One region of the Thermoanaerobacter sp. RKWS2 genome, then DNA from elsewhere that is predicted to be linked to it. Evidence: riboswitches for the same ligand, from Rfam matches in the RefSeq annotation. Region 1 holds a riboswitch; the other holds the start of a gene.
The links. A riboswitch is a leader RNA that binds a small molecule or an ion and turns the genes downstream of it on or off. The one in region 1 is predicted to bind lysine.
Positions count from the first base shown of each region.

Region 1 (15,192 bases):
ATTTATCTACATCCTCATACGGCACTTCTTGTACCCCAATAATAGAACAGTTGTACCTTTCGTATTGTTCTATCATCTGCTTTAAAACAGGGACTTCCGCATCTACTATGTCATCCCCTAAAAGAACAGCAAAGGGTTCATTGCCCACAAATGCTCTCGCACAGTATATAGCATGTCCTAAACCTTTTGGTTCCTTTTGCCTTATATAGTGAATGTTTACCATATTGCTAATATCTTCTACAAGGTGTAAAAGGCTTTCCTTCTTTTTCTTTTTTAACTCCAGCTCCAACTCCACAGATTTATCAAAATGGTCTTCTATTGCTCTTTTATTTCTGCCAGTTATTATAAGAATGTCCTCTATCCCCGACTGTATCGCTTCTTCAACTATGTACTGAATAGTGGGCTTGTCCACAATTGGAAGCATTTCTTTAGGCTGGGCCTTGGTAGCAGGTAAAAACCTTGTACCAAGGCCTGCAGCCGGAATTATCGCCTTTTTTATCTTCACCATTTTTTCCTCCTCTATATAACATTCCTTTTATACCAGAATGATAATCTATTATTAATGGATTCTTCACAGACCCTTCGCTGCGCTTCGGCTCAGAATGACACTACGCCAAATTTAGCTAAAGCTTCTGAAAGCTCTTTTTTAATCTCTTCTAGTTTTTCTTTTGTCTTTGCCTCACATCTCACAATAAGCTCTGGTCCTGTGTTAGAAGCTCTAACCAGTCCCCATCCTTCGTCAAACAACACTCTTGCGCCATCAACATCTATAATGTCGTATCCTTTTTCTTTAAAGTACTCAGTTACACCTTTTACCACATCAAATTTCTTCTCATCGTCACATTCTAGCCTTATTTCAGGTGTTGCAGGATATTTAGGAACATCAGCTAAAAGCTCAGACAAAGATTTATCTGTATTAGAAAGTATTCGTAAAAGCCTTGCAGCAGCATATGCCGCATCATCAAATCCATAGTACTCATCTGCAAAAAACATATGACCAGACATTTCTCCTGTAAATACAGCACCTAATTCTTTCATTTTTGCTTTTATAAGGGAATGGCCAGTTTTGAAAAAGATAGGTTTGCCTCCCAATCTCTCAATTTCTTCTACTAATGCCTGAGAACATTTCACTTCTACAATGACATCGGCACCGGGATGTTTTTTCATTATTTCTCTCCAATAAAGAATCATCAACATATCTCCCCAAATTATATTCCCCTTATCATCCACAACGCCAATTCTATCGCCGTCACCATCAAAAGCTATACCCAAATCAGCCTTCACTCTTTTTACTTCTTCAATTAAATCTTTTAAATTTTCTTCTTTTACTGGATCTGGGAAATGGTTTGGAAATGTAGGATCAGATTCACAATAGAGAGGATATACTTCACAACCTAAGTTATATATAACATCAGGATAAAAATATGAACCTGTGCCATTCCCACAATCGACAACAACTTTAAGCTTTCTGTCGCCTAATTTAACCTTTTCTTTTATCATGTTAATATACGAATTAATAGGATAAGCATACTTCACATTCCCTGTACCTTTTTCAAATTCGCCTTTTTCTGCTATATAGTATAGTTTTTTAAGTTCATCCCCATAAATAGTAGAAGGTCCTACCATAACTTTGAAACCATTAAATTGTGGCGGATTGTGGCTTGCAGTAATCATCATCCCTGCTTGATAATTGTACAGGACATTAGAATAGTAAAAAGCTGGAGTTGTCAAAACCCCTACATCTAATACATCACAGCCTGTAGAAGTAAGTCCTTTAATCAAAGCATCTCGTATAGGCCTTGATGATAATCTATTATCTCTGCCTACCAGCACATCCTTAATTCCTTTTTGTCTCACATATGTACCAAAAGCCTTTCCTATTATTTCTGCGGTCTCAGCAGTTAAATCTTCACCCCACACCCCTCTAATATCATACATCCTAAACATGTTTTCCTTCAACTTCATTTGTCTCAACCTCCTTTTTATGTCATACAATTTAATTATATAGATAATACTGAAAATCCTCAATACACAATCTTCACAAAATTGTTTCTTGACTTTCCGCAAATATATCAACAAGCGTAAACCAAACTCCTGTGCTGCTCAGATACATTTTCAATTACTTCAATAGCTAAATCTACACTTTTCAGTTCCCCCGCTATACTAAGCATAACTTTTGCTCTCTTTTTCCTTTTGTCTATTTTCTTAATAAGCCCCTCATACCCTTTCAATGGTCCTTCAATTATCTTTACTCTTTCTCCTTCCATTATACCTTTTGACAAATCTATTAAATCAGAATTTTTAGTAAGAGACAAAATTATTTTCATCTCTTCTTCTTTTACAAAACCAGGCCTTTTCCCTTCTTTCAGAAAAATACCTCTTTTTAAAACATCAGACATTTTATAATATAAATCATCGCTCATCTCGGCATTTACAAAAACATATCCAGGAAACAAAAGTCTAATTCTTTCCACTGGTTGTCCTTTTTCTCTCTCTATAATTTTTCTTTTCGGAATAAGCAATTTCACTTCCTCTTGTTTAAAGCAACTCTCAATAATATCTCTAACTTTGTTTTCATATCCACTTCGAGTAAAAATAACATACCATTTTTTCATTTTTCTACACCCCATTTTATAATTTTAGCAATTATTTTTACAAAATTCAACATATAATTTCCAAATCTTATATAAATGAGTATACGAATAGAAATTTGAAAAACTCAGCTATTGTGCTATATTATAATTATTCGAAACAAATTAACGTTTAAAGGGGAACTTTTTATGCAAATTTTTATTGTTGACGCTTTTACAAGTAAAGAATTTAGTGGCAATCCTGCAGGAGTAGTAAATCCATCAAGGTGAAAGCATAAGTTTAAGTTATATTAAAAAATTATTGTTGTAAATTTTTAAAGCTTTATAACATTAAAACATTCACTAAGATAGGGAGACATGAGGCAAAATTTTTGATAAAATATTTAAGCGTGTGATTTTAAATTTCGGATTAGGAGGATTTTAGATGGACTTATTTAGAAAAAAATCAGCAGACCAGCTGCTGGAAGCAGCTGAACGGACAGGTTTAAACAAAAACTCACCGCTATTGACCTTGCCGCTTTGGCAATAGGTTCTGTCGTAGGTACAGGTGTCTTTGTGGCAACTGGGGAAGGCGCATTAAGAGCTGGTCCAGCCGTTATAATTTCTTATGTTATAGGCGGTATAACTGCTGCTTTAGCTGCCCTTATATTCGCCGAATTAGTTACAATGTTCCCTGTTGCTGGAAGTACTTACACTTATTCTTATGTTGCCTTTGGTGAGATTATCGCTTGGATAATAGGTTGGGACTTACTTTTGGAATATTTAGTCTCAGCCAGCGCAGTAGCTTCTGGATGGTCTGGTACTTTTGTAGGACTTTTAAAGTCTTTTGGCATAACTTTGCCAGAAATTATAACAAAACCTCCTATTTCGGGAGGAATAATGGATTTGCCAGCAATTTTAGTAACAGCATTTGTCGCTTGGATTTTGTACATTGGTGTCAGAGAAAGTGCAATGACAAACAACATTATAGTGCTCTTAAAAATAGGGGTAATCCTTTTGTTCCTGTTCTTAGGCTTTAGCCATGTAAAATTGTCAAATTTAACACCTTTTGCACCTTACGGTTGGAAAGGCATAATGTCTGCTGCAGCTATTATATTCTTTGCATATATAGGGTTTGATGCCGTATCTACCGCAGCGGAAGAAACAAAAGATCCAACTCGAAATGTACCGTTAGGACTTGTAATGGCAATGATTGTAATATTAGCACTTTATATTTCAGTTGCCGTCGTTTTAGTAGGTATGTTACCTTATAAACAGATTATTCCGGATAATGCTCTCCCAGGTGCATTAATGAGCATTGGAATTAACTGGGGTTCTGCATTAGTAGCTACTGGTGCTGCCGTAGGTATGATATCTACACTCCTTGTAACTCTTTACGGTCAAATAAGAATATTTATGGTTATGGCAAGAGATGGACTTTTACCAGAAGTTTTCTCCCATGTTCATCCCAAATATAGAACACCTCATATCAACACTATAATTACAAGTGTAGTAGCAGCTATTATTGCTGGATTTTTGCCACTTGATATAATTATTGAGCTTTGCAATATAGGTACTCTGTCTGTATTTGTAATTGTATCAATAGGAATATTAGTCTTAAGAGTTAAAATGCCTAATGTTGAAAGGAAATTCAGAGTTCCTTTTGTTTGGGTAGTAGCACCTCTTACAATGGCTTTCAGCTTATACCTTATGGCAAGTCTACCTTGGGTTACATGGGCAAGGTTTGGAATATGGATGTTAGTAGGCTTGATAATATATTTTGCTTATGGCAGATACCATAGCGTGCTAAATACACAAAAATAAGGGAGGCTGCAAAAAACAGCCTCCTACTTTTGTATATCTCTTAAACCTTTTATTCCTCTTTTGACCATTTCAGTTACTATAAACGTCGCCACATCATCAGCATATTTACCTGGTCCAAAACCTGCATCATACCCCAATTCCTTTGCAAGTTCATGAGTTATTCTAGGGCCGCCACATATTAATAACACCTTATCTCTTATTCCCTCTGCTTCAAGAAGCTCTACAAGATGAGTCAAATTTTTTATGTGAATGTCCTTTTGTGTAACTGTTTGAGAAATCAAAAGCGCGTCTGCTTTGAGTTCTATCGCCTTTTTAACAAATTCCTCGTTGGGAACTTGGCTCCCAAGATTATGGGCTTCTATCATCTCATACCTCTCAAGCCCATAATGACCTGCATATCCCTTCATATTCATAATGGCATCCAGTCCGACGGTGTGGGCATCTGTTCCTGTTGTGGCACCAACTACCACAATTTTCCTCTTTATGTGCTCTTTGATGTATTCATTGACTTCTTCCATTGTCATAGTTTTGATATCTATAGTCTCTACATGTATAGAAGTATAGTCTACAGTGTGAATAAGGCTTCCGTATATTATGAAGAAGGTAAAATCTTTGTCCAAAGGTGTATGATATACCACCATTGGATTTTCCAGTCCCATCTTCTTTGCTAGTTGCTTAGCCGCCTCCACTGCTTTTTCTCCATCTGGTACAGGTAAAGTAAAGCTTAATTGAACTTTTCCATCATTTATCGTATCTCCATAGGGTTTAACTTTGGTCAAATCAAGGGTTTTATCGTAATCTTTCCGCTCTGTAGAGTAAAGCCCACTGCTCATTGTCTATCACCTCTTAGCATAAGGTCTATGAAAGGATTAAAATAGTTTGGGTCTTTCTCTACAACTCCCTCTAAACCTCTTCCTCCATTCATTGACCTTTTAATTCCTGCAAACTTACCTTGCTCTAATGTTCTAAAGAGTCCTTCCTTTTCAATTTCCCTCAATAGCTCATAAGCCTTAATAAGAACTTCATTAGCCCTCTGTTGGATTATTCCACCTTCTTTAAAGTATATCTCATCTGCTATATCTGCCATATTGTTGAGTATATACTTTGCACTCTCAATAGACAAAGCCCTATCAGACATAAAAGGCGTGTGTATAGCTTCTGTAAGCATACCCAAAAGGTGAATCTTTTGCTTTGTCATTATAGTCACAATATTAAATAAAGCGTCTTGCACATGCCCTTTAAAAATATTCCCTGTCATGTACTTTGTAGGTGGCATGTATTTTAAAGGAGCTTTAGGGAATATCTCTCTTGCCATTTGCGCTTGCGCAAGTTCGTATAAAAATCCATTTTTAAGGTCAGGATTCATTTCAAAAGCGTGCCCCAATCCTATCTGCTCTTCAGGAATTCCTGCTAAAAGAGCAAATTGCTCATTTATAAGCTGGGAAGCTAAAACTGTGTGAGCCTCTTCATAAGCATCAGAAGTTGTCAAATAATTGTCTTCTCCAGTGTTTATAATAATTCCTGCAAAACCATTTATAATTCTTGAAAAATATTGGTCTACAAGAGTTCTCTTCATATTTATATCTCTAAAAAGAATCCCATACAATGCATCGTTTAGCATAACATCTAATCTCTCTAAAGCCCCCATAGCCGCAATTTCGGGCATACAAAGGCCAGAACAATAATTGCAAAGCCTTATATACCTCCCTACCTCTTCAGAAACTTCATCAAGGGCTTTTCTCATAAGGCGGAAATTCTCTTGTGTAGCGTAAGTACCTCCAAATCCTTCAGTAGTTGCTCCATAAGGTACATAATCTAAAAGGCTTTGTCCTGTAGTCCTAATTACCGCAATTACGTCTGCTCCCTGCCTTGCAGCAGCCTGTGCCTGCACAATATCTTCATAGATATTACCCGTTGCCACAATCAAATAGAAAAGTGGACCTTCTTTCTCACCGTATTTTTTCAAAAGTTCTTCTCTTTTCCTTCTATTTTCTTTTATCTTTTCAACAGTTTTTACCGCAACCTCTTGAACAGCTAATTTTATATCAAACAAATCTGCCATCGGCATTTTAGTAAGGTCAAGCTCATTTCTACCCACTTTTTTAGCTATCTGTTGAGGAGTAAGTCCTGTATAAAGCATAGCATTACCTATAAAGAAAGCTACCCCAAGTGAAAGTCCCCCTCCATTTTTTATGTTGTCAACCACAACATTAGGAAGAGGAACTCCCATCTCATCTACTCCATCTATTCCTAAAAGCCTACATACTGTTCTTTCAATTGCAACAGTAGTATGGGCATCAATAAATTTTTGTGTATCTTCTGCAATATTTCTTGCGCACTCTCTCGCCTTATTGACTATATCCCAATTTAAATTGAGCTTGCTTTTCATATATCACTCCTCCTTCTCATAGTACTTTTCTGCAAGTTCTATAACTTCTTCTTCTAAGCCCAATATTCTACAAATGTTCAAAGCATCTTTTGGAACTTCATAGAAAGAATCTACCCTTTCCAAATTGTAATCCATATATTCTTGAAGAATTTCTATCGAATTGCTTCTATTCATGCTAATTTTTTGTTTTAGCATTTCAAAGTCAACATTTTTCAGCCCCACTACTTGATAATGAATCATATTTTCCTCTACCACACCGTCATAATGGGTGGCTAATACGGTTATAGAAGGAAAACTATTCAAATACTTTGAAATAGCTTTTACAATGTACAATCCCTCTTCTGGATTTGTTCCCCTCGCTATCTCATCCAATGCAATAAACCCACTCCCTTTTTTTACATCCTCTATTATTTCTTTTAATTTAATAACTTCCGCTCCAAAACTACTTAATCCTCTTGATACAGACTGTAAATCCTCAGAAACAAAATGTATAAAATCTACAATAGGAAAGGAAGCTTCCTCAGCAAATACAAAAAACCCCATTATGCCTAATAAAAGATTAAGAGTGATAGTTTTTAATGCTACAGTTTTTCCTCCCATGTTGGCACCTGTTATAACAGTAGTTCCATTTTTTATCTTTAAACTTATTGGAGTAAATTTTTTGCCTTGAGCCTTTAAAATGTCTGAAACCTGAGGATTTATTACATTCGTAAAGTTAATCTCTAAGTCTTCATTTATCTTGGGTTTTATTCCTCCATATTCCATTGACAATTTAGTTTTTGCCATCAAAAAATCAAAACGACCTATAGCTTTTATATTAGCTTCTAATATACTGATGTAGCTAAACAACTCTTTAGAAATCCTCTTTTTAACTTCTAACTCTTCATGTTGCTCTAAAACCACTATCTCTAATCTTTTTTCCTTTAACTTTTCGATTTTTTCTTTTTCTGTCTCTAAAAATATTTGTCTTTCAATTTCCCTTTTTTTCTCTCTTATTTCTTTAAGCCTTTGTGAATATTCATCATAAATGTGAAAAGTAGCAATCCTCTTTTTTTGAGGGTCAAGTAAATCTAAAATAGGTTTTACTGATTTTAGCTTTATATCTTCTATGTCAATCTTTAATCTTTCTATAAAAGTGCGCAGTTCTTCACTCAAAAGGCAAAATATTTTTATTTCGTATAGCTCCACTTCATCTAAAATTTCGCCAGTTTTACACTTTTTTACACTATTTCTTATATCTTTTATCTTAAAAAGTATTTTTAAAATTTTATAAAACAACTCTTTGTCCTTTTCTAAACTCCCTCTCATTAATTCAATATAGTCATACTCTTTTATAACTTTTTCTTTTTCCTCTCTTTTAAAAGGTTTTACATTTTTCATCTCTTCTTTCCCATAAGGAGTTATAACCTGCAATTTAGCCATTATATAGTTAAAGCCTATTTGCTCTCTTTCTTTTTCTGTCAAAAATTTAATATTAATCACCACCCATTACATCAAATACAGGGATAGAGATTTCTTTTTTTAATCTCTCTAAAAACTCCTTTTTGTCATACTGATAATTTAAAGAGGAGACAGGATTTATAGTAACGCAAACTAAATTTGCTGGTTTTAGTACTTTTAAAATGCCACCACCCTTTTGAAACTTTAAAAATGTTTCTTCTTGTAAAAAAAGCTTTGTAGAGTCTTCTGCAAGAAACACTACTCCTTTATACTTATCTGTACCTCTCATCACATCTTCAATTAATTTATCAGAGACCACTCCCTTTATAATTACATGAGTGGCCCCTTCTAAATTTACAACAATCTCTTTAGAAGAATCTATAGCTGTAGGTAGTTCTATCGTTTTATAACGCTTGTCTTTGTATATAAAACCCAAACGAGAGTTATCTAAAATATTTTGCGCCAATTTTAAAATTTCTTTATCTTTTTCTGCCTCTATAGACAAAAGTTTCACAGTAAAAGCTGTTTTTCTAATCGTCTCCTCCATATCATAGGACAAAGCTGCTCCTGTAGCCAGTATTGTAGCTTCAGATACAGAAGGAGAAGCCTGAGTTTTTCTACTTAAGGCTCCATCTATAATAGCTTTATCACAACCCAATTTCAAAAGAAGGTTACATACTTTTGCCATTTCACTATTTATAGATGGTCCTGCTAAATCTACATAACCATCGCTTAATGCTTTAGCAATTACTATTTCTCCCATTGGAGTATCAAATCCTGTAGTTGCAACTATTTCTTTAGTAATATCGCTGTTTAGCAAAGCCTCTTTCGCTGTCGCTATATAGCTACCTTTAGCTATGTAAATTCGAGGTTTGGGGAAAAAAGCTACTTGGTCATACTCTTCTCCATCTCTTCCTATTGAGGTAAGACCAAGGGTATATTTACCCCTGGCCTTACTCAAAATATAATTTAGCACAGTGGTTTTCCCTACATTTTTCGCCATACCTATTATAGAAATAGTACGATAGTCCTTCAGCAATTCAAGTATTTTACTCATCTAATCTCCTTCTCTTTTTCCTTTCTAATTCTTGAGGCTCTATTGTAGCAATTTTGTCTTGCTGGAGAAGACCCGCAACACCAGTTATTTCTTCTGGTCTTTCCTCATCGCATACACAAGGACCTGGCATATAATTTTGTGGCTCTATATATGTGGTGATAACTCCTTCATAATTTCTAAGAACTACTTTGTCATGGCTTTGAGATATTACATAATTGGGGCCTACTGGAATTTTCCCTCCTCCGCCTGGTGCATCTACCACAAAGGTAGGAACGCAAAATCCTGATGTATGACCTCTCAAAGCCTCAATAATTTCAATTCCCTTTGAAACAGGAGTCCTAAAGTGGGAAAGCCCTAATGACAAATCACATTGGTAAATATAATAGGGCCTTACCCTTATTTTCACCAATTCATGAACAAGTTTTTTCATGACATGTACGCAATCATTTACTCCCCTTAGAAGAACCGTCTGGTTTCCAAGAGGAATTCCCGCATCTGCCAGCATTTCGCAGGCCCTCCTAGAATCCTCTGTTATTTCGTGAGGATGATTAAAATGAGTATTTAACCATATTGGATGATATTTTTTGAGCATATTAACAAGTTCGGGCGTTATTCTTTGTGGAAGCACAACAGGAGTTGAGGAACCTATTCTTATTATCTCTACATGAGGTATCTCTCTTAGCCTTTTTATAATCCTCTCTAACCTATCATCTGAAAGAGTAAGTGGATCTCCCCCGAAATAAGTACATCTCGTATTTGCGGAGTTTTAGCAATGTACTCGATGGCCCTCTCTATTTTATCCATTGGAAGTGGCGCATCAGTTTGTCCTGCAAATCTTCTCCTCGTGCAATGTCTGCAATACATAGAGCATTGGTCTGTTATAAGAAGCAGCACCCTATCAGGATATCTGTGAGTAAGCCCCGGCACTGGTGAATCTACATCTTCACTAAGTGGATCTACCAAATCTTCGGAAGCCCTGTAAAGTTCATTTATAGTAGGAACCGCTCTCTTTCTTATAGGGTCATTTGGATCGTTTGGATCTATTAAAGAAAGGTAATATGGCGTTATAGCCATTCTCAAAGTCTGCAAAGTCTTAGAAATCGCTTCTTCTTCCTCTTGTGTCAAAGGCAAATATTTTTTAAGTTCTTCCACTGTCTCTATTCGGTTTCTAATTTGCCACTTCCAATCGTTCCACTCTTCGTCCGACACATGGCCGAAAAGCTCATATCTCCTATTAACTCTCATTTTTAAAAATCCCCCCATTTAATTTACCTCTGCCTCACTTAGCATACATTTCTTCAAAAACTTTCCTCAGCTTTTCATTCTCTCTCAATTCTTGCAGAGTGATTTCTGCATGATCTTTTGTATAGCCATTTCCTATTATCATCGTGATATCTTTTCCTACACCTTCTGCACCTAAAGCTGCTTTTGTGAAATTTGTCGCCATTGAGAAGAAATAGGCAATTCCTTCATCTCTTACAGGCAAAATAGTGGACATCTCTGTGTTTGGGATATTTACACAGTTTATAGCAATATCTACTTCTTTCCCTCCGTTTGCTTCTAGAGTTTTATTTAGAACCTCCACTGGTTTTTGCGCATCAGCGATTATAATCTTATGGCAAATGTCTAATTCCTCTAATTTTTTCTTTGCTTCTTCTCTTCTCACAACTCCTATAACTTTGCCAGTCGGTCCTACTCTTTTTTTAGCCTCATAACAGCAAAGCATTCCTGACTTCCCATTAGCTCCAAGCACTAAAACACTCTGACCTGGTTTTACAAGTTTTGCAGTTTGAGCAGGCGCTCCTGCTACATCTAAAGCAGCCAAAGCTAATGTTTCTTCCATGTCATCAGGAAGTTTAGCATAAATTCCGCTTTCAAAAAGTATAGCTTTGCCCTTTATTTCAACTCTGTCTATATCGAGTTTGACGGATAAAATCTCATCTATTCTAAGAGGAGTAAGTGTAAGAGAAACTAATGTCGCTATCTTATCCCCTATTTTTAAGTCCCTCTTGCCGAGTAGTGCATCTCCTATTTTTTCAACACGGCCTATAAGCATTCCCCCAGAGCCTGTAACGGGGTTTTGCATTTTTCCCCTTTCATTTACAATTTGAAAAATTTTTGCCTTGATTTTTTCCACATCTCCGCCAGCTTCTTCTTTAAGCTGTGTAAAACTTGCAGAATCTATATTCAACGCCATCACATCTATTAAAATTTCATTATCATAAATTGTATCCATATCGTTGGAAATCTTGTATGCCGCTTGTGGCAAAACCCCTTTTGGTTCAATTACGCGATGTGTTCCATATTTACATCCCATCATATATAACTCCTCCTACCTTCCTTTAAAATTAAACCTCCATGTATTTTACCCCTAATCCCAATATCTTTCTTGCCTCATCAGGGGTTGCAATTTCCTTTCCTAATTCTCTTGCAATCCTTACAACTTTTTCTACTAATTCTCCATTGGATTTAGCAATGACTCCTTTAGAAATGTACACGTTATCTTCAAAACCAACTCTTACATGCCCACCAGTCAGTATAGCCATTGTGGCAACTGGAAATTCATATCTTCCTATCCCAGTTGCAGTAAAAGTGCTGCCTTCTGGAATACTTTCTTTTAAAAACAGGAAGTCTCTCATTTCGCCCGATATTCCACCGTTTACTCCCATCACAAAATTGAAATGCATCGGCGCTTTTATGTATCCTTTTTTGTGAAGCCTTATTGCTGTATCAATCATACCTTTGTCAAATACCTCAAGTTCAGGCTTTATTGACAACTCATTCATTTTAAGTGCAAACTCAATTATCATATTTTCAGTATTTGCAAATATTTCATCTCCACCAAAATTTAAAGTACCACAATCTAAAGATGCCATTTCTGGCTGTAAATAAATAGGTTGAAGCCTTTCTTCACTGGTCATACCAACAGCTCCACCAGTTGAGGGCTGAATTATCACATCTGGACATCTCGCCTTTATGGCTTCGATACACTCTCTAAATCTCTCTTTGTCTTGTGTAGGTGTTCCATCATCATAACGGACGTGCAAATGAATAATGCTTGCCCCTGCGTTGTACGCTGATTCCGCTTCTCTTGCAATTTCTTCTACTGTATATGGTACATTTGGATTGTGTTTTTTTGTGACTTCTGCTCCACATATGGCAGCAGTTATTATCAATTTTTCCACTGCCTATCCCCCCATCTTTATTTCTTATACCTTTGCTTATCCTTTGGAACTACGCATGTACCGCTGGCTCTACATACAACGATTGGTTTATCTAAAACTTCTGCCGCCGAATCGCTAATGTCAGGCCTTGCTGCTATCACCTTTTTGGCTTCAAACACCATTTTCCTCGAAGTATTGCCCACTTCTACTATTTCACCTGTAGCTTCTATAAAATCTCCTGCATACACTGGTGCGAGAAATTCAACATTGTCATAGGCTCTAAAAAGTCCTTCATCTCCATCATGCCGTATCAAAAGTTCTGTTGCAACATCCCCAAAAAGGTTTAAAATTCTTGCCCCATCAACAAGATTTCCACCATAGTGGGCATCGTGCATACTCATCCGCACTCTTATTATTGCCTTCAAACCAATCCCCCCTTTACTTTTTCTTTGTAAAAATAAAAGCACTGAAAGATTTTCAGTGCCTAAATAGCCTTTTTGGCAAAGAAAAGCGCTATTTATGCAATGAAAATCTTTTCACTGCATAAATAGCGCTCCATGGGCCCTCACCCATGACAGTGATGAGTTTTGTTCTCACCCCCAAGGATATACTTAAGAACAAGTATACCCTTTCGGCAGACAAACCTTCGCCACAAGTATTGGAGGTTCTTCTCCTTAACACCTTGTGGGTACCTGCTTGCCCGCTCCTCTATTTATGCTATTAAAAGCTATTAAGTTTTCAAAATTAATGTAAAGCTTATCATCTACAATATATTATATCACACCCAAAAAATTTTTGACAATACAATATCAAAAATTTTTGTAAAAAAGGGCTTTAACAAGTTAAAGCCCTAAAAAGTATTTGTAAAAGCTCAAATCATCTGTAAGTTCTGGATGAAATGCTGTAGCAAGTAAATTGTCCTGCTGTGCCGCAACAATTTTACCTTCATATTTTGCAAGTATCCTAACACCATCCCCTACACTCTCTATATACGGCGCTCTTATAAACACCGCTTCTATCTCATCTTCAGATACCGCTGGTATCATAAGCCGCGTCTTGAAACTGTCAATCTGACTTCCGTAAGCATTTCGTCTAACAGTAATATCCATTATTCCAAGGTGTATCCTCTCATCATTAACTATATGTTTAGCCATAAGTATCATGCCTGCACAAGTGCCCCATATAGGAACTTTCCTCTCGTTTAACTTTAAAATGGCATCTTTAAGCCCAAAATCTACAAGTATTTTTCCTATTGCAGTGCTTTCGCCACCTGGAATAATGAGGGCATCGAGAGTTAAGATAGTGTCCCTGTCCTTTGCCTCTACCGCTTCAATTCCTTTTATAAGCTTTAATTTATCCATATGTTCCTTAACAGAGCCTTGAACTCCCAAAACTCCTACGCGCAAATTACCATCCCCTTGTTGCATATAAATCTTTTTCTTCCAGTTGCCTTATATCTATGCTGGCCATCGCTTCTCCTAGCCCTTCTGAAACTTCCGCAATTATTTCCGGCCTATCAAAATATGTTGTGGCTTTTACTATAGCAGCTGCCATTTTCTCAGGGTTTTGCGATTTAAATATTCCTGAACCCACAAAAATTCCATCTGCACCCAGTTGCATCATAAGTGCCGCGTCTGCCGGTGTGGCAATACCTCCCGCTGCGAAATTCACAACTGGAAGTCTTCCGTGTTGTGCAACATATTTTACAAGGTCATAGGGCGCCTGAAGTTCTTTTGCAGCAGCCATAAGTTCGTCTTCCCTTAAAGTTGTAAGCCTTTTTATTTCGGCATTTATCGTCCTCATATGCCTTACAGCCTCTACTACATTTCCAGTCCCTGCCTCTCCTTTTGTCCTTATCATTGAAGCTCCTTCTCCTATGCGCCTTAAAGCCTCTCCGAGGTTTCTCGCACCGCATACAAACGGCACTTTAAAATCCCATTTGTTTATATGGTACATCTCATCTGCAGGGGTTAAAACTTCGCTTTCATCAATAAAATCTATCCCGAGTGCCTCTAAAATCTGTGCTTCCACAAAATGCCCAATTCTAACTTTTGCCATAACAGGGATTGATACTGCTGCCTTTATCTCCTTTATTATTTTAGGGTCTGACATTCTTGCAACTCCGCCTCTTGCCCTAATATCAGCTGGAACCCTTTCAAGTGCCATGACAGCAACAGCACCTGCTTTTTCCGCAATAATTGCCTGTTCTGGTGTTGTCACATCCATGATGACACCACCTTTTAGCATTTGGGCTAAATTTTTATTTAGTTCATACCTTTCATTCATTGTTCTACTCCTCCTTACAATTGTATCGGTATTTGTATGTATCTTAATATCAATTGTATCTATTAAATAATAACAAGTCAATCGGAACATTATAGATACAAAAAAAGAATGCATAACGCATTCTAATCTAAAAGTTCTCTATACAATTTCATTAAACTTTCATTTATATTGTTTAATTCACTTACAATAGGACTTAAATCTTTTGTTATATCTTTACTGTATATTAACTCTTGAAGTTTATTCAATGCTTTGTCACTTCTTAATTTCATTTCTTCGACCTTGTTAGTAAGTTCAACACTCAGCTTAACTTTATCTTCAACTTCTGCAGTGAAAAGTTTATCTTCTTCAAAATTATATGTATCATATCGCGAGGGTATCAAAGTCTCTATGCCAAGTTGATTTTCAATCTTATCAGCTAGTTCTTCCTGTGCTTCATTTTCCCCGTGTACAATGAATATTTTC
Region 1 is NZ_CP110888.1:855,896-871,087, reverse strand. It holds gene galU (UTP--glucose-1-phosphate uridylyltransferase GalU) at 1-505, opposite strand, end outside; gene glmM (phosphoglucosamine mutase) at 598-1,965, opposite strand; gene loaP (antiterminator LoaP) at 2,073-2,615, opposite strand; partial or broken gene OEI98_RS04300 (amino acid permease) at 3,016-4,394, shown strand; gene OEI98_RS04295 (OAM dimerization domain-containing protein) at 4,418-5,227, opposite strand; gene OEI98_RS04290 (lysine 5,6-aminomutase subunit alpha) at 5,224-6,783, opposite strand; gene OEI98_RS04285 (MutS-related protein) at 6,787-8,268, opposite strand; gene OEI98_RS04280 (hypothetical protein) at 8,258-9,280, opposite strand; partial or broken gene ablA (lysine 2,3-aminomutase) at 9,273-10,543, opposite strand; gene OEI98_RS04265 (hypothetical protein) at 10,560-11,600, opposite strand; gene OEI98_RS04260 (3-keto-5-aminohexanoate cleavage protein) at 11,629-12,465, opposite strand; gene OEI98_RS04255 (hotdog domain-containing protein) at 12,483-12,869, opposite strand; lysine riboswitch at 12,985-13,163, opposite strand; gene pdxT (pyridoxal 5'-phosphate synthase glutaminase subunit PdxT) at 13,287-13,850, opposite strand; gene pdxS (pyridoxal 5'-phosphate synthase lyase subunit PdxS) at 13,852-14,730, opposite strand; gene OEI98_RS04240 (MBL fold metallo-hydrolase RNA specificity domain-containing protein) at 14,853-15,192, opposite strand, start outside.

Region 2 (15,192 bases), 1.3 Mb from region 1:
CATTACAGAAGTTATAGAAGCTATTGTCATAAGCCTATTTCTTGCTAAATTGCTAAAACCTTCTTTTAAAAAATATTTTAAATTTCTAAAGAGCATATCCATAAACACCCCTTGCTTCATCTCGTACTATGTTTCCTTTTTCCAGCGCTATTACCCTTTTTTTCATAGCATCTACTATGTCTTTTGCATGGGTGGCCATAACAACTGTAGTACCTCTTTTATTTATTTCAGAAATAAGTTTTACAATTTCCCAGGAAGTATCAGGATCCAGATTCCCCGTAGGTTCGTCTGCTATAAGAATAGAAGGTTCATTTACAATAGCTCTTGCTAAAGAAACCCTTTGCTGTTCTCCACCAGACAGCTGCCTAGGATACTTGTCCGCTTTATCACTTAATCCTACTAATGACAATACCATCGGGACTTTTCTTCTTATCTCCTTTGGATGTGCTCCAACTATTTCCATAGCAAAGGCAACATTCTCAAACACTGTTTTATTAGGAAGCAATCTAAAATCTTGAAAAACTACCCCCATACTCCTTCTCAAATAAGGTATCTCCCGCTTTTTAAGTTTTGTTATATCTTTTTTATTAATCACAATACTGCCAGAAGTAGGTTCTTCCTCTTTTAGCAATAATTTAATTAAAGTTGATTTACCTGCACCACTAGGCCCAACAATAAATACAAATTCTCCACTTTCAATTTCAAAACTAATATTTGAAAGAGCAATTATATCTTTATTGTATCTTTTAGATACATTTATAAACTTTATCAAATTTTCTCACCTCGGAATATCGTATAATTTTGTCAAAGTCATGATCATCTTTAACAGGACAGCTTCATCAAAATTCTTAGCATCCAGGCCTGTCATTTTAAAAATTTTATCAAGTCTATAAACTAATGTATTCCTATGGATGTATAACTCTCTGGCAGTCTCACTCAAATTTAGACTATTTCTAAAAAAAGCATTTAAGGTTTGTATCAATTCCTCATCTTTGAAAATACCAAAATCAATATTTCTTTTCTTAATAAAATTATTTACTTTTTCTATGTCAATTCCCCATAAAATTTCTGCAAAGCTGTAATCTTCGTAAATATATATTCCTTTTTCATCTTCCAATTTTTTACCAATAAGTAAGGCTGTCTCTGCTTCCCTATAGGCGATATGTATATCCTCAATTGGCACAAAGGAAGAAGAACTGGCTATTTTTACTTTCATATAGCCTTCAGATTCTATCATATCTTTCATAGTTTTATAAAGTTCTATTAAAGAGTTATTTCCTTTGTAAGAAAATATCGCTGCAAATCTTTTATCATCAAATTTTACAGTATATAAATTACCTTTATCAAAAATGTTGGTAATTATTTTTATCGCATCGTCAATTTCATTATTCGATTCGACAATTGCTACTGTGTATTTCACATTCTTATTTATTTTATATTTTTCAGCATAATACGACACTAAATTTACGCTTAATTTACCTGTTAAAGCCTCTATCAAAAACTCTTCTCTATTATATTTCTGCAGCAATTGTTCAAAAATTAGAGAAATTAGATAAAGCACTTTTTTTGATTGTTCATCTTTTCCTTCTAAAGCGATAGTAAAAAAGAGAACATCATTGTAAAATATGTTATAGCATATAAATTCCCCTACTTCATATATCTCTTTTTCATCAATATATTCTACATTTATCTTTAAAAATCCTGCTTTTTTTTCAAAAAAATCTTTGTCGCCGTAAATTAAATTTCCGGACTTATCTATTATATATATTGGCATTTGAATATTTTTTTGAATATCGTAGGCTACCTTTTTTATAAGGTCATAGCCGATCATTTTCATACCACCTTACTTTATAGTATACAATAATTATACACTATTTCCTAGAAGAAATAATAGGCAAATGTAAATTTATGTGGTATTTTGACACAAAAAATAAAAGGCGGAATAACCGCCTTTTAGCTTATTACTCTATTCAAAATTGTCATTTCTGTTTCTTTGTCAAACATGTGCAATTTATTTATATCAAATCCTATTTTAATTACGTCTCCTGCTTTTGCTCTTGTTCTTGGATCTACTCTTGCTGTCAATGAAACACCATTCACATCCAAATATAGAAATGTCTCTGGACCCATTAGCTCTGTAACTTCTACTTTTGCTTCGACTACAGCCTCTGGATATGCTTCCAAGAACACTTCTTCGTCATGCAAATCTTCTGGCCTTATTCCTAGCACAATTTCTTTTCCAACGTAGCTTGGATCTTTTAATCTCTTTAAAATCCCTTCTGGCACCAAAACGCTGAATCCCTTAAAAGTAGCATATACTTTGCCATTCTTATTCTCTAATCTTGCATCAATAAAGTTCATTTGAGGACTTCCAATAAATCCAGCAACAAATAAATTATTTGGATAATCATAAATAGTCTGAGGTTTATCTACTTGCTGAATAACTCCATCCTTCATAACTACTATTCTTGTACCCATTGTCATAGCTTCTGTTTGGTCGTGGGTAACATATATGAAAGTCGTCTGCAATCTGTCGTGAAGCTTAGCCAACTCAGTTCTCATTTGTACTCTCAATTTTGCATCTAAGTTGGACAAAGGTTCATCCATCAAGAATACTTTTGGATTGCGGACAATAGCACGCCCCAATGCAACCCTCTGTCTTTGTCCACCTGACAAAGCTTTTGGTTTCCTGTTTAAATATTCTTCCAATCCTAAAATTCGAGCTGCTTCTTTTACTTTTCTATCAATTTCCGCTCTTGGAACCTTTCTAAGTTTAAGACCAAAAGCCATATTGTCATACACTGTCATATGAGGATAAAGAGCATAGTTTTGGAATACCATTGCGATATCCCTATCTTTTGGTGGCACGTCATTCACAAGTTTGCCATCAATATAAAGTTCGCCTTGAGATATTTCCTCAAGCCCTGCTATCATTCTCAATGTTGTAGTTTTACCACAGCCAGAAGGTCCAACCAATACTATAAACTCTTTGTCCTGAATTTCTAGATTAAAATCTTTAACTGCGGTAACACCGCCTGGATAGACTTTGTAAACATGTTTGAGTACAACATCAGCCATTTTTAGATTCCCCCTATTAGAAAACGTTTGATGTTTTTATTATAATACTATTTCTTCTTCTTTACTATCGTCAATAAATATGATATTTAGCACAAATTTTTGTACAATATATCTACAATAGTAGGTATTTTTTTCTTTAACCCTCTTTTTTTGAATTTTATTTAAAAAATTAAACCACAAGAACACTAATACTCCATCAATAGCAATCAAACTCCAAAAAACATATAGTTTCACTATTTCCCCCTCCTCATCCAGGGGGACAATTTAAAAATAGTGATGAGATTCCCTAAGGCCAAAAGTGCTACCACGTCTATAATTAGACTATATAAATAGTGCCAGTGAAGATACTTTAGTGCCCCTATATGCACTAATGAATATTCCATTATAAAAAATAATGCGGCTGAAATAATCACATCTATAAGGCGCAAAATATTATTTTTAGGATATGTTTGTGCATACAATACCCCTATGCAAAAAGGCGCACCTAAAGTAAAAAATAAACTTGAATCAAAGATCCTAATAACAACATTAGAAAAATCGTAAAGATTAAGACCAATTGCAATTTCATCTACAACAAGTTGAAAGCTTAAAGCTAATAGGCCTCCCCATACAGTATATTTTATATACCTCCAATCAACTAATAAAAATAAAATAATCCATGAAACTACGAAAGTTATTATCCATGGCACTTATACCACCTCTTATTTAGTTTACCCATTTTTTAATCTCTAATAAAAAATTTTTTGAAAATCTATTGACAGCTGTTTTCATAAATGATATTATAATAAAAAAATTGAATAACAATACCTCATCTTCTTGGAAGGTGAGGTAGAGGCGCGGGTCATCAAGAGTAGTATACCAGAGGTATTTAAGGGCCGATGAAGGTATATGAAAGGGATGCTCGCCGAAGCGCGTAAATTCCTTAAAGTTTACGCAGCTGGGCCTATGCCGAATAGGTATAGGACTGTCACTGGAGGTTTCCCGAGCCTTCAGTGAAGAGCTATCTCGCTATAGGGGGAAGGAGGTATTACCATGTCTATGTGCAAAATAGGCAGCTGAGGTAATACTTAGCTGTATTTTATTTTGTTTTTTAGTTTCATAATTTAAATTATTAAAGTAAATGAGGTTGATAGAATGTTGCATGGGACAATGAAAATAAATTCAAAGGGTCATTTGGAAATAGGTGGTTGCGATACTGTAACTCTTGCAAAAAAGTTTGGTACACCGCTTTATGTAATAGATGAAGAGCTCTTAAGACAAAATTGTAGAGCATTTTACAATGGCTTTAAAAAAGATTATCCAGGAAATGAAGTGATTTATGCCAGCAAAGCTTTCATGACAATGGCAATATGCAAAATAATTGAAGAAGAAAACTTGGGTCTTGATGTCGTTTCTGGTGGAGAATTATATACTGCGTTAAAAGCAGGATTCCCTGCTGAAAAAATATACTTTCACGGCAACAATAAATCGAAAGAAGAACTTATAATGGCATTAGAAAATAACATTGGGAGAATCATTGTAGATAATTGGTTTGAACTAAATATGTTAAATGACTTGGCAAAAAAGATGAATAAAGTTCCTAATATTTATATAAGAGTATCTCCTGGTGTAGAAGCTCATACTCACCAATATGTAAAAACAGGACAAATAGATTCAAAATTTGGCTTCCCTCTTTTTAATGGAGACGCAATGAGAGCCATAGAATATGCTTTAACTTTGGAAAATGTAAATATAGTAGGTCTACATTCTCATATCGGTTCTCAGATTTTTGATGCAGAATCTTATAAAGCTGAAATAGAAATTATGATGAATTTCTTAAAATTAGTAAAAGAATTTTTAGGTTGGGAAGTAGGGGAACTAGATTTAGGTGGAGGTTTTGGAATAGCATATGTAGAAGAGGACGATCCCCAGCCAATCGAACAAATAGCACAAGAAATAATGCAAGCAGTAAAGGAATATTCCGTTGCTTTAAATATAAAAATGCCAAACATAATTGTAGAGCCAGGTCGTTCTATAATAGGAAATGCTGGAACTACTCTTTACACAGTAGGAGCAATTAAAGACATACCAGGTGTTAGAAAATACGTAGCAGTAGATGGAGGAATGTCTGATAATATACGTACCGCTTTATATGGAGCAAAATATGATGCTATTGTAGCTAATAAAGCTAAGAATATAAAATCAGAAAAAGTATCAATAGCAGGAAAGCTTTGCGAATCAGGTGATATGCTAATTTGGGATATTACCCTACCTAAAATTGAAGAAGGAGATATTTTAGCAGTGCTGTGTACAGGTGCTTACAATTATTCGATGGCCAGCAATTATAACAGGTTACCTCGTCCTGCTGCAGTACTCGTATCTAATGGTCAGGCTGACATAATCGTTGCGCGAGAAACTTATGAAGACTTAATCCGAAATGATATAATCCCAGAAAGGCTAACCAATGAAAAGAGAAAAATCGCTAATTATTAAAAAAGAGAGGGATAACCTCTCTTTTTTATTATTCACTTTCTTTTGCTGTTTCAGTAGCCTCTTCTTCTGCCTCTTCTTCTTCACTTTCTCTCGGTGCCAATACAGAAACTACAATCTCATCAGGGTCATCTACAACTTTTACTCCCTCAGGAACTTGTATATCTTTTACAAAAAGTGTATCTCCAATCTCTAAATTGCTTAAATCCACAACAATTTCTTGAGGAATTTTGTCGGGTAAGCTTTCCACTGTCAACTCCCAAAGTTGATGCTGTACAATTCCACCTCTACTTTCAATAAGGCCTATTCCCTCAAATTTCAACGGAACAGTAGCTTCAATTTCTTCATACATTGACACTCTTTGGAAATCCACATGAATTATTTTCCCTTTCAAAGTATCTTCTTGAATTTCTTTAATAACCGCATTATGAGTAGAACCATCCACAATCACATTGAGGAGGACATTCCTTCCATGTTTTTGTAGCAACCTTTGAAGCGCGTTATATTCCACTGCCAAAGGAATGCTCTCCGCCATACCCTTGCCATATAAAATAGCAGGAATATAGCCTTGATTTTTCAAACAGCGAGCTGCATTTTTACCAGTATCTCTTTTTATAGCTTCGATACTGATTGCTTGCATCTGTCACTCCTCCTTTTGCTTATTGTTTCCAAATATTATTTTACCACTACGTTTAATAAATATCAAATCCATTTGACAGGTTAATTTTTTCATAGTAAACTTTTATGTGTAAAGTGTGCGCCTGTAGCTCAGCGGATAGAGCGTTCGGCTCCGGACCGAGAGGTCGCAGGTTCGATTCCTGTCAGGCGCACCATTTATTTTATTAGTTTTTACAACATCTTCCATCATTGTTTAATTCATCTATAATTTCTAATAATTCTTCTCCTAAAGAACTTATAATAAAATCAGCTTCTGATAAGTCCTGATTTCCGGAATTAGGATTTTTAAAACCTATCACTTTCATCCCTGCTTTTTTAGCACCATAAACTCCATTATATGAATCCTCAATTACAACACACTCATGGGGTTTTACTTTTAATTTGTCTGCTGTATATAAAAATATATCTGGTGCTGGTTTGCTATTTTTTACATAGTCTCCAGATACAAGCACCTCAAAGCATTTATCAATTCCCAACTTTTTCACAACTAATTCTATCACATCTATAGGAGAGGAAGAAGCAACAGCTAATTTATACTCTTTCTCAAAAAGCTTTTTTACCGTCTCTGTTATACCTTCTATAGGAATTATTTCGCCTGTTTTCAATACATGCTCTAAATACCTTTTTCTATCTACTTCTACAAGCTCTTCTACGCTTTGAGAAAGATTAAATCTTTCTTTAATTTTCCTCCACATGTAATAAGAAGAAGTCCCTACAAATGTCAAATGTTCGTCTTCACTTATCTCTACTCCTAAACTTTTGAATAATTCCTCTTCTAATTTAATGTGTATTGGCTCACTGTCAATAATTACACCGTCCATGTCAAAGATAATTGCTTTAATCACTTATATCAACCCCTTGCAAAGTTGTTAGTTATTTATCTCCAAAAGTTCTAACTCTTGTTTCATTCTTAAACTACCTCTTCACTTATTTGAAAAGTTTTCTTGGTATATATCTTCCTATAGTCTCTATCATCTTTTCATTTGGCTCAAAAAACAAAACAGTTTTTATCCCTTTATCTTCAAACACTGCAAAATACACATCAGGAGAAGACATAGAACTTACCGCTTCAATTCGATTTTTAATAGCTTTTATGTCTTCTGTGAACTTGTCAGTATTAACCCTTGCCATGATTTCAAAATCTCTACAATCAACGCTTACAACATGTTTCCTTCTTTTTTGGTCAATTATTTTATCCACATCCAAATCACTGTTTGTAAGTGAATACTCAAACTCAATGTTTCTCGACCTTATTAAGTAATACGCTAAATAGCCAAACAAAAGCAAAAAGAAAATCAAGAAATTTCTAACTATTGGTATTAAAGGTATCACGCCAAACACAATAATTAATGTAGCCACCACAACACCAATACTAAATAGAGTATCCTTCGAAGTTTTTTGTTTTTTGACTAATCTTTCGATAAATACATCCATTCTCTTTTCACCTCTCCCTTAATTATATCAGCAATGTCAAAATTCCACAACTTTATATATTTAAAAGCGAATAAAATTAAAGTCTCCACCCTTTTAAAAGCGGAGACTTCACCTACTTTTATATTTCAATTTCAATATTATCTCCTGGCTTCAATATATCTGTATAGGAGGCACGCCTTCCATTAAGTTTCATTTCTGGCACTTTGTTATTATCCAGTTTCAAATCTATAAAATTAAATACGTCTACAAACAGATACTCTTCTTTCCCCTTTAACACTACTTCTTTCCCATTTACTGTTACAACAAAACTTGTTAAATCTTCTTTTATAACTATCTCATCCCCATTTTTTATAACATAATTTTGGTCCACTTTTGAATCATTTACAAAAATTATTTTCCCTTTTTGCTGCTTTAGTAGTTCACCAGCAGTTATTGTAGCATCTTGCCCTTTTTGACCTTTTATAATTGTTATTTCGTCTCCATCCTTTATAGGAGTTTTTAAATTTGCTAATGAATCATTTACATATATTTTGGGAGGTGTTCCTTCTTCACCTTTAACAACGATTTTTTGGCCGTTAAGATTGAAAACTAAATCTTTGCCATTTTGTACAATTAAATTTTTAGAGTCATAGTTTATAGCAACCAAAGCATCCATTACCGTGGGATTTTTTATGTTAAAAATCTTTATTGCTTCATTGTCAATAGAAACTTTTATAAAGTCCTTTCTCTTATTTATCATTGCAGAGTAAGCTATTCCTATTGGAGTTATGCTTTCAGGGCCTTTTAACGTCTTCCCTTTGTAATCTAAAATTTCTACTGATTTTATATCTCGTACAGATACTCTATTTATAGGTAAATTCAATATAGATGCTATTTCTTCAGGCAAATTAGTAAGATTACTACTGCCACCGACTAAAAATACCGCAGAAGGGCTTTTACCATTATATTTTATAATTTCGTTGCATATCTTTTGCGCCAAAACTTTAACTTGTGGCGCTATAATTTCCATTACTTCTTCTTTTGTTATTTTGTGCTCTATATTTAACACGTCTTTAAATTTGATTTCTTTTTTTGTGCTTTTTTTATTTTCTCAGCAGTATTAAAATCGGTGAGGAAATGGGTAGCAATTGATTCCGTAATTTCATCACCGGCATAAGGCACCATAGAATATGCTATTATGTTTCCTTCTTTTGATATAGCAATATCAGAAGTACCTGCTCCTATATCTACAAGAGCTATATTCAACATCCGAATTTCAGGTGGAATTGCCACATTTATTGCTGCTATAGGCTCTAACGTGATATATGAAACTTCCAACCCAGCTTTTTTTACTGCAGCATAGAGCCCTTCTACTACATCATAAGGAAGAAAAGTAGCTAAAATTTCTACTGCTATTTCACGGCCTTTATGTCCTTTTAAATTGGTAATAGGAAAACTATTTAAGTAATAATTGGATACTGTATAACCGACGGTATGATATTTTGTAACCCCTGATTGAGAAACAATGGAATTTTGTGCAATCTCAAGAGCTTCCAACTCGAGATTGTCTATATCTTCTACCGTTATTTCGTGCTCTTCATCAATATTTTTTTCCGCTCTCGCAGATTGAGTTTTTAAAGACCTTCCCGCCGCCGCAATACATACTTCTGTCAATTTTATATTTAAAGAGTCTTCAAGACTTCTCTTTATTTTTTCAACAACATTAGCAACTTTATCTATATCATGAACTTGCCCATCAAACATTGCCCTACTTTCATGTTCCATCTGTTCAACAGCAAGCACTTGAAATTTCCCATTATTTTCAATTCCAACTATCCCTACAACTACCCTTGTCCCAATGTCAAGAGCAAAAATAATATCACGGTTATCCATCATTTAACCCCCGAAATTATTACTTTATAATTTTATTATACAATTTTACATATTATTTCGGAAGGGCTTTTAATAAGTTTAATGTAGATTAACATTTTTAGTGTTATAAAAATTTTGTAATAAAATTTAAAAATAATTCCCTTGCACAAAAAGTTTATTCGCAGTAAAATATCTTCAAAAAACGAATGGGGGAATACGGTTTATGCGAAAAGTTGTAATCTTTTTGTTAACTTTTATTTTTATTATATCTGTTATTTTATCAGGATGCAGTGGTAAATCAGCGCAAAGTACAGCAAATTCAACAAAAGAAAAACAAGTTCTAAGGTTAAATCTCGGTGAAGAGCCACCTCGCTTAGATCCTCAAACCTCAACAGATGGAGTTTCTTTTCAAGTGCTTAATGCAGTATTGGAAGGTTTAGTAAGGCTTGGCCCCGATGAAATACCACAGAAGGGTTCAGGTTTAGCTAAAGATTGGAAAATATCTGAAGATGGTTTACATTACACTTTCTATTTAAAAGACAATATATATTGGAGCGATGGCAATCCCATAACAGCCTATGATTTTGAATATTCTTGGAAAAGGGCATTAGATCCTAAAACAGCATCGGATTATGCCTATATAATGTTTCCAATAAAAAATGCAGAAAAATATAATGCTGGTGAGGTCAGTGCTGATGAAGTAGGAGTAAAAGCATTAGACGACAAGACATTGCAAGTAGATTTAGAAGCTCCTACTCCTTATTTCTTAAGCTTAACGGCTTTTATAACATATCTGCCTTTAGAAAAATCCTTTGTAGAAAAAGTAGGAGATAAATTAGCCACAACTCCTGATACGCTTGTATACAGTGGTCCTTTCATATTAAAAGAATGGAATCATGAGCAAAATATTGTCCTGGTAAAAAATGATAAATACTGGGACAAAAACAATGTTAAATTAGATGAAATTTATATGGATATGGTTAAAGACATGAATACTATAGCCCAAAATTTTGATACAGGTCAATACGATGTAATAACTGTTGCAGGTGATTATGTAGAAAAATATAAGGACAAACTTCAAATATATCCTAATGGTTTTACTTACTTTTTAGCATTTAATATAAAAAATCCGGTGTTTAAAAATGCAAATATAAGAAAAGCCTTCGGATTATCCCTCGATAGAAAGCAATTAACAGAAAATATTTTAAAAGATGGCTCTATACCTGCTTATGGATTTGTACCTTATGGCATTCCCGGGAAAAATGGTGAGTTCCGCAAAGAAGTTGGAGATTTATTCAAAGAAGATGTAGCACAGGCAAAAGAATTACTGGCTAAAGGAATGAAAGAATTAGGCATAACTACTTTGCCTAAAATAGTCCTGTTAGCTGATGATACAGATGTAGCTAAAAGAGAATCTCAAGCAATTCAAGAGTTTTGGAGAAAAAATCTAGGTATAAATGTAGAACTGCAAAATGTTCCATTTAAGATAAGATTGCAAATGTACTCACAAGGACAATTCGATGTAATATTGACAAGATGGGGAGCCGATTACAACGATCCAATGACTTTTATGGACCTGTGGGTCACTGAAACGAGTGGCGAGCCAAATCGGGTTTTTTACTCAAATCCTGAATATGATAGGTTAATTGCAGAAGCAAAAAGTACTAATAATAATGAAATAAGAATGGAAAACATGAAAAAAGCTGAAGAAATTCTGATGGAAGATATGCCAATTTCTCCACTGTTTTTCTCAGCTACTGCTTATGTACAGCAGGATTACGTAAAAGGAATTGTAAGGCATGCAGTTGGCGTGGATAATGATTGGAAATGGACATATATAGAAAAATAAGGTTTAAAATTGGGAGGCTTATATTGCCTCCCATTAATTAACTAGCTGTATTTGCATGGACTTTCTTGCTAGTGCTGTTAGACCATCTGCCGCACTTATCTCCCCATCTTGAAATTACCTCATCTCCTTGTATGAACTCTACGACTTCGCATCCATTTGGGCAAGCAGTACACTCAAAACCTACCGCTCTATATTTAAAGTCACTTACTTCAAAGCCTTTAAAGGAAGTATATCCTTTTTCTTTTACTGCTTCTTTTGCCAATATTGCTGCCCCGATGGCTCCCATTACTCCGTAATGTTCAGGCACATATACTTTCATCCCTAATGCCTTTTCAAATGCTGCCTTTATTCCCTTATTAGCGGCAACACCACCTTGAAACACTATTGGCTCTTTTATTTCTTTTCCCTTCCCTACATTATTTAGATAATTTCTAACAAGGGCATCACACAAGCCACTTATTATGTCTGGAAGAGCATATCCCATCTGCTGCTTATGAATCATGTCAGATTCTGCAAAAACACTACATCTACCCGCAATTCTGACAGGACTTTTAGATTGCAAGGCTATGTCTCCAAACTGTTCGATGGGAATATTTAACCGGTATGCTTGCTGGTCAAGAAAAGAACCGGTACCTGCTGCACAGACTGTATTCATTGCAAAATCTACTACTACCCCATCTCTTAAAATTATGATCTTTGAGTCTTGTCCCCCTATTTCAATTACCGTTTTGACATCCTTTATTACATTGGAAGCTGCTACAGCATGAGCAGTAATTTCGTTTTTGACAATGTCTGCCCCTACCATTAAGCCAGTCAATTGCCTTGCACTCCCTGTGGTGCCTACTCCTTTAATAACCATATCTCCTATTTTATTTTTTATCTCGCGAAGAGCATTTTGAACTGCTTTAATAGGTTGACCCTGTGTCCTTATGTAAACAGAATCTACTACTCTATTATTCTCATCAATTACTGCAATATTAGTACTAACAGAACCTACGTCTATCCCCATGTAACCTTTCATATCTAACCTCCTAATTGTTCATTTATTTTACATTTTTGCCTTTAAAATCATTTTTTATACTCTTGCAATTAACGAATAAATTGCATTAATAAGCAAAAACTACATTCAGAATAAAAGTGGGGGCGAGAAATTATGAAAAAGAATTTACACATTGTTATTTTGGTGCTTTCTATCTTTATAAATTTACTTTTTATTTACATTTTTATCTCAGAAGTAAAACCAAATCTAAATCTCAACCTTTCTTTTATCTTGACAGCAGCAGTAATTGTTGTAACCTACCTACTATTTAAAAATAAATTTTCGGAGCTCATGCCTGTAAACTATAACAATATCACTGAGACAAATGAAGATGCCAGTCATCGAAAAACCAATATCACTTTTAAGGATGTGGCAGGCTTAGACGAAGTGATCGATGAATTAAAAGTTATAATCGACTTTATGACAAATACAGAAAAGTACAACAAAATGGGAGCGAAAATTCCTAAGGGTATATTATTTTACGGGCCACCAGGTACAGGAAAAACTCTTTTGGCTACGGCATTAGCTGGTGAAACCAATTCTACTTTTATAAGTGCTTCCGGTTCAGAATTTGTAGAGAAATATGTAGGAGTAGGTGCAAGTCGCATAAGAGCTCTTTTCGCAAAAGCGAAAAAAGCGCTCCCAGTATTATTTTTATAGATGAGATAGATGCTGTGGGAACAAAGAGAAACACCGATAACAATTCAGAAAAAGATCAAACTTTAAATCAACTGTTGGTAGAAATGGATGGTTTTAATAGCAACGAAGGGATTATAGTCATAGGAGCAACTAATAGAATTGACATGTTAGACGAAGCTTTACTGAGGCCTGGAAGATTCGATAGAACTATACACATTGGAGCACCTAATATGAAAGCAAGGTTGGAAATATTAAAGGTACATACCCGCAATAAACCCCTTGACGAAACTGTATCTTTATCCGAATTAGCTCGAAAAACTCATGGTATGACAGGCGCACATCTGGCTACTATGTGCAACGAAGCAGCAATACTGGCTGTGATGAAAAATAAAAGTAAAATTGGAAAAGAAGAGTTTGAAGAAGCGTTAGAACGCGTAATCGCAGGTCTTAAAAAGAAAAATCCTTCTGTATTAGAAAAAGAACAAACTATTGCTGCGTACCACGAAGCGGGTCACGCTCTTATTGGAAAAATTTTAAACGTAAATACTATAGAAAAAATTTCAATCGTTCCTCGAGGCGAAGCATTAGGATATGTATTGAACTTTCCTAAAGACGATGCCTTTTTATTAACAAAAACAGAATTGAAAAATAAAATAACCATGCTTTTAGGAGGTAGAGCTTCTGAAGAAATAATATTCAATGAAATTTCAACAGGAGCCGAAAATGACTTAAAAGAAGCTACAAAAATTGCCTATCAGATGGTTTGCAATTATGGAATGAGTGAATTGGGAAACAGGGTTTTTGACTTACACATGTTAAAATCCACAGAAATTGTCGATAAAGAAATTGACAAAATTATAAATAGCTGTTATACACTTGCCAAAAAAATATTGCTGGAAAATAAACATAAAGTTATTGCAATAGCCGAAAAGCTTTTAGAAAAAGAATCAATTACAAAAGAAGAATTAGAAGCATTATGGGAAGAAGAAAATACTTTATGTGTATGACAAAAAAGCCTATTTAAAAAACAGGCTTTTTTGTCATTTTTAGTATCCCATATACTATAGCAAGTATAACTATAAAAGTAAAAAAAGCATTTCTGAAAATTACAAACACAGCATCTTGAAAAAATTCTAAAGGAAACATTTGTATAAGTCTATCTGTTTCAACGTTTAATTGCCATAAATCATTGTCAAAAAATACAAGGTGAAAACCAGTAAACCAATTATCAAAATCAAAAGTAACTCCTAATGCAAAAACTAGCAGGAAAATTATTACAAATATTGTACCTTTTAAAAGATAATCGAAGGCTTTATAAAAGGATTTTGCAAAAAGAAAGTATGTAAAAATGAGTATAAAAACTATTATCGATATATTTCTTGTTAAAAAACCCATTTGAAACAAATCTTTTACATCTTTCATATGAGCTAATTCTCTATCATTAAACATTCTCTGCATACTGCCATTAATTTTTGCACTTACATCTAAAGTCTCTTCTTTATCCATTAAATATCTCTGCATTATCTTGGTTATTTTCATAAGTTCATCGGTACTCATTCCAGTTACAGACATTACATCATTTTTTTCGTATTCCTCTTTATAAAAATTACCGTTAAAAGCCACATATTGCAAACTACTAAGCAAAACAGCCAAAAGCAGTGAAATCATCATCCCGCCAATAAGGAGGGCATCAATAGTTTTCCTCACCATTTTAAATAACATCCTTTGCACCTTTTATTATAGCTTCATAAAAATTTTTTTGGTTTTTTAAATCATTGTAAAGTTCTATTTTTTTCTTTACTGTATGCATAAAAGATAACTTTCTACTCTGTGAATTGTCAAGCTCAATGGAGTTTTTTATATAATGCAAGACTTCTTTTTCAAAATTCTGAGGTACAGGAATAATTCCCATAAGTCTTTTCATTCTCGCTTTTCTATACTCATTTTTCATGTTTCTTGAAATATCTTCAATTAAAGAAATGACATTTTTTATTTCGCCTTTTATCAGAGCCATATCTATAGGTTCTTCGTCTATTTGACCACCCTCGAGTACTACTTCACTCGTATCATTTAACAAGTTTTCGTACTCTGAAAGCGTTTCAATGTCTCCTAATATACCCTCATTTATAATTTCCATAATATCTAAACCAGAATA
Region 2 is NZ_CP110888.1:2,152,748-2,167,939, forward strand. It holds gene ftsX (permease-like cell division protein FtsX) at 1-102, opposite strand, end outside; gene ftsE (cell division ATP-binding protein FtsE) at 86-772, opposite strand; gene OEI98_RS11390 (PucR family transcriptional regulator) at 779-1,831, opposite strand; gene OEI98_RS11395 (ABC transporter ATP-binding protein) at 1,954-3,078, opposite strand; gene OEI98_RS11400 (hypothetical protein) at 3,118-3,312, opposite strand; gene OEI98_RS11405 (hypothetical protein) at 3,312-3,767, opposite strand; lysine riboswitch at 3,900-4,089, shown strand; gene lysA (diaminopimelate decarboxylase) at 4,213-5,550, shown strand; gene OEI98_RS11415 (50S ribosomal protein L25/general stress protein Ctc) at 5,579-6,187, opposite strand; tRNA gene OEI98_RS11420 (tRNA-Arg) at 6,305-6,380, shown strand; gene OEI98_RS11425 (HAD family hydrolase) at 6,390-7,070, opposite strand; gene OEI98_RS11430 (hypothetical protein) at 7,153-7,659, opposite strand; partial or broken gene OEI98_RS15160 (cell division FtsA domain-containing protein) at 7,778-9,531, opposite strand; gene OEI98_RS11445 (peptide ABC transporter substrate-binding protein) at 9,734-11,359, shown strand; gene OEI98_RS11450 (acyl-CoA dehydratase activase) at 11,397-12,380, opposite strand; partial or broken gene OEI98_RS11455 (ATP-dependent metallopeptidase FtsH/Yme1/Tma family protein) at 12,513-14,044, shown strand; gene OEI98_RS11460 (TIGR01906 family membrane protein) at 14,058-14,759, opposite strand; gene OEI98_RS11465 (hypothetical protein) at 14,749-15,192, opposite strand, start outside.
Region 2: linked by a shared signal. The riboswitch ahead of lysA (diaminopimelate decarboxylase) and the one ahead of OEI98_RS04255 (hotdog domain-containing protein) in region 1 are both predicted to bind lysine.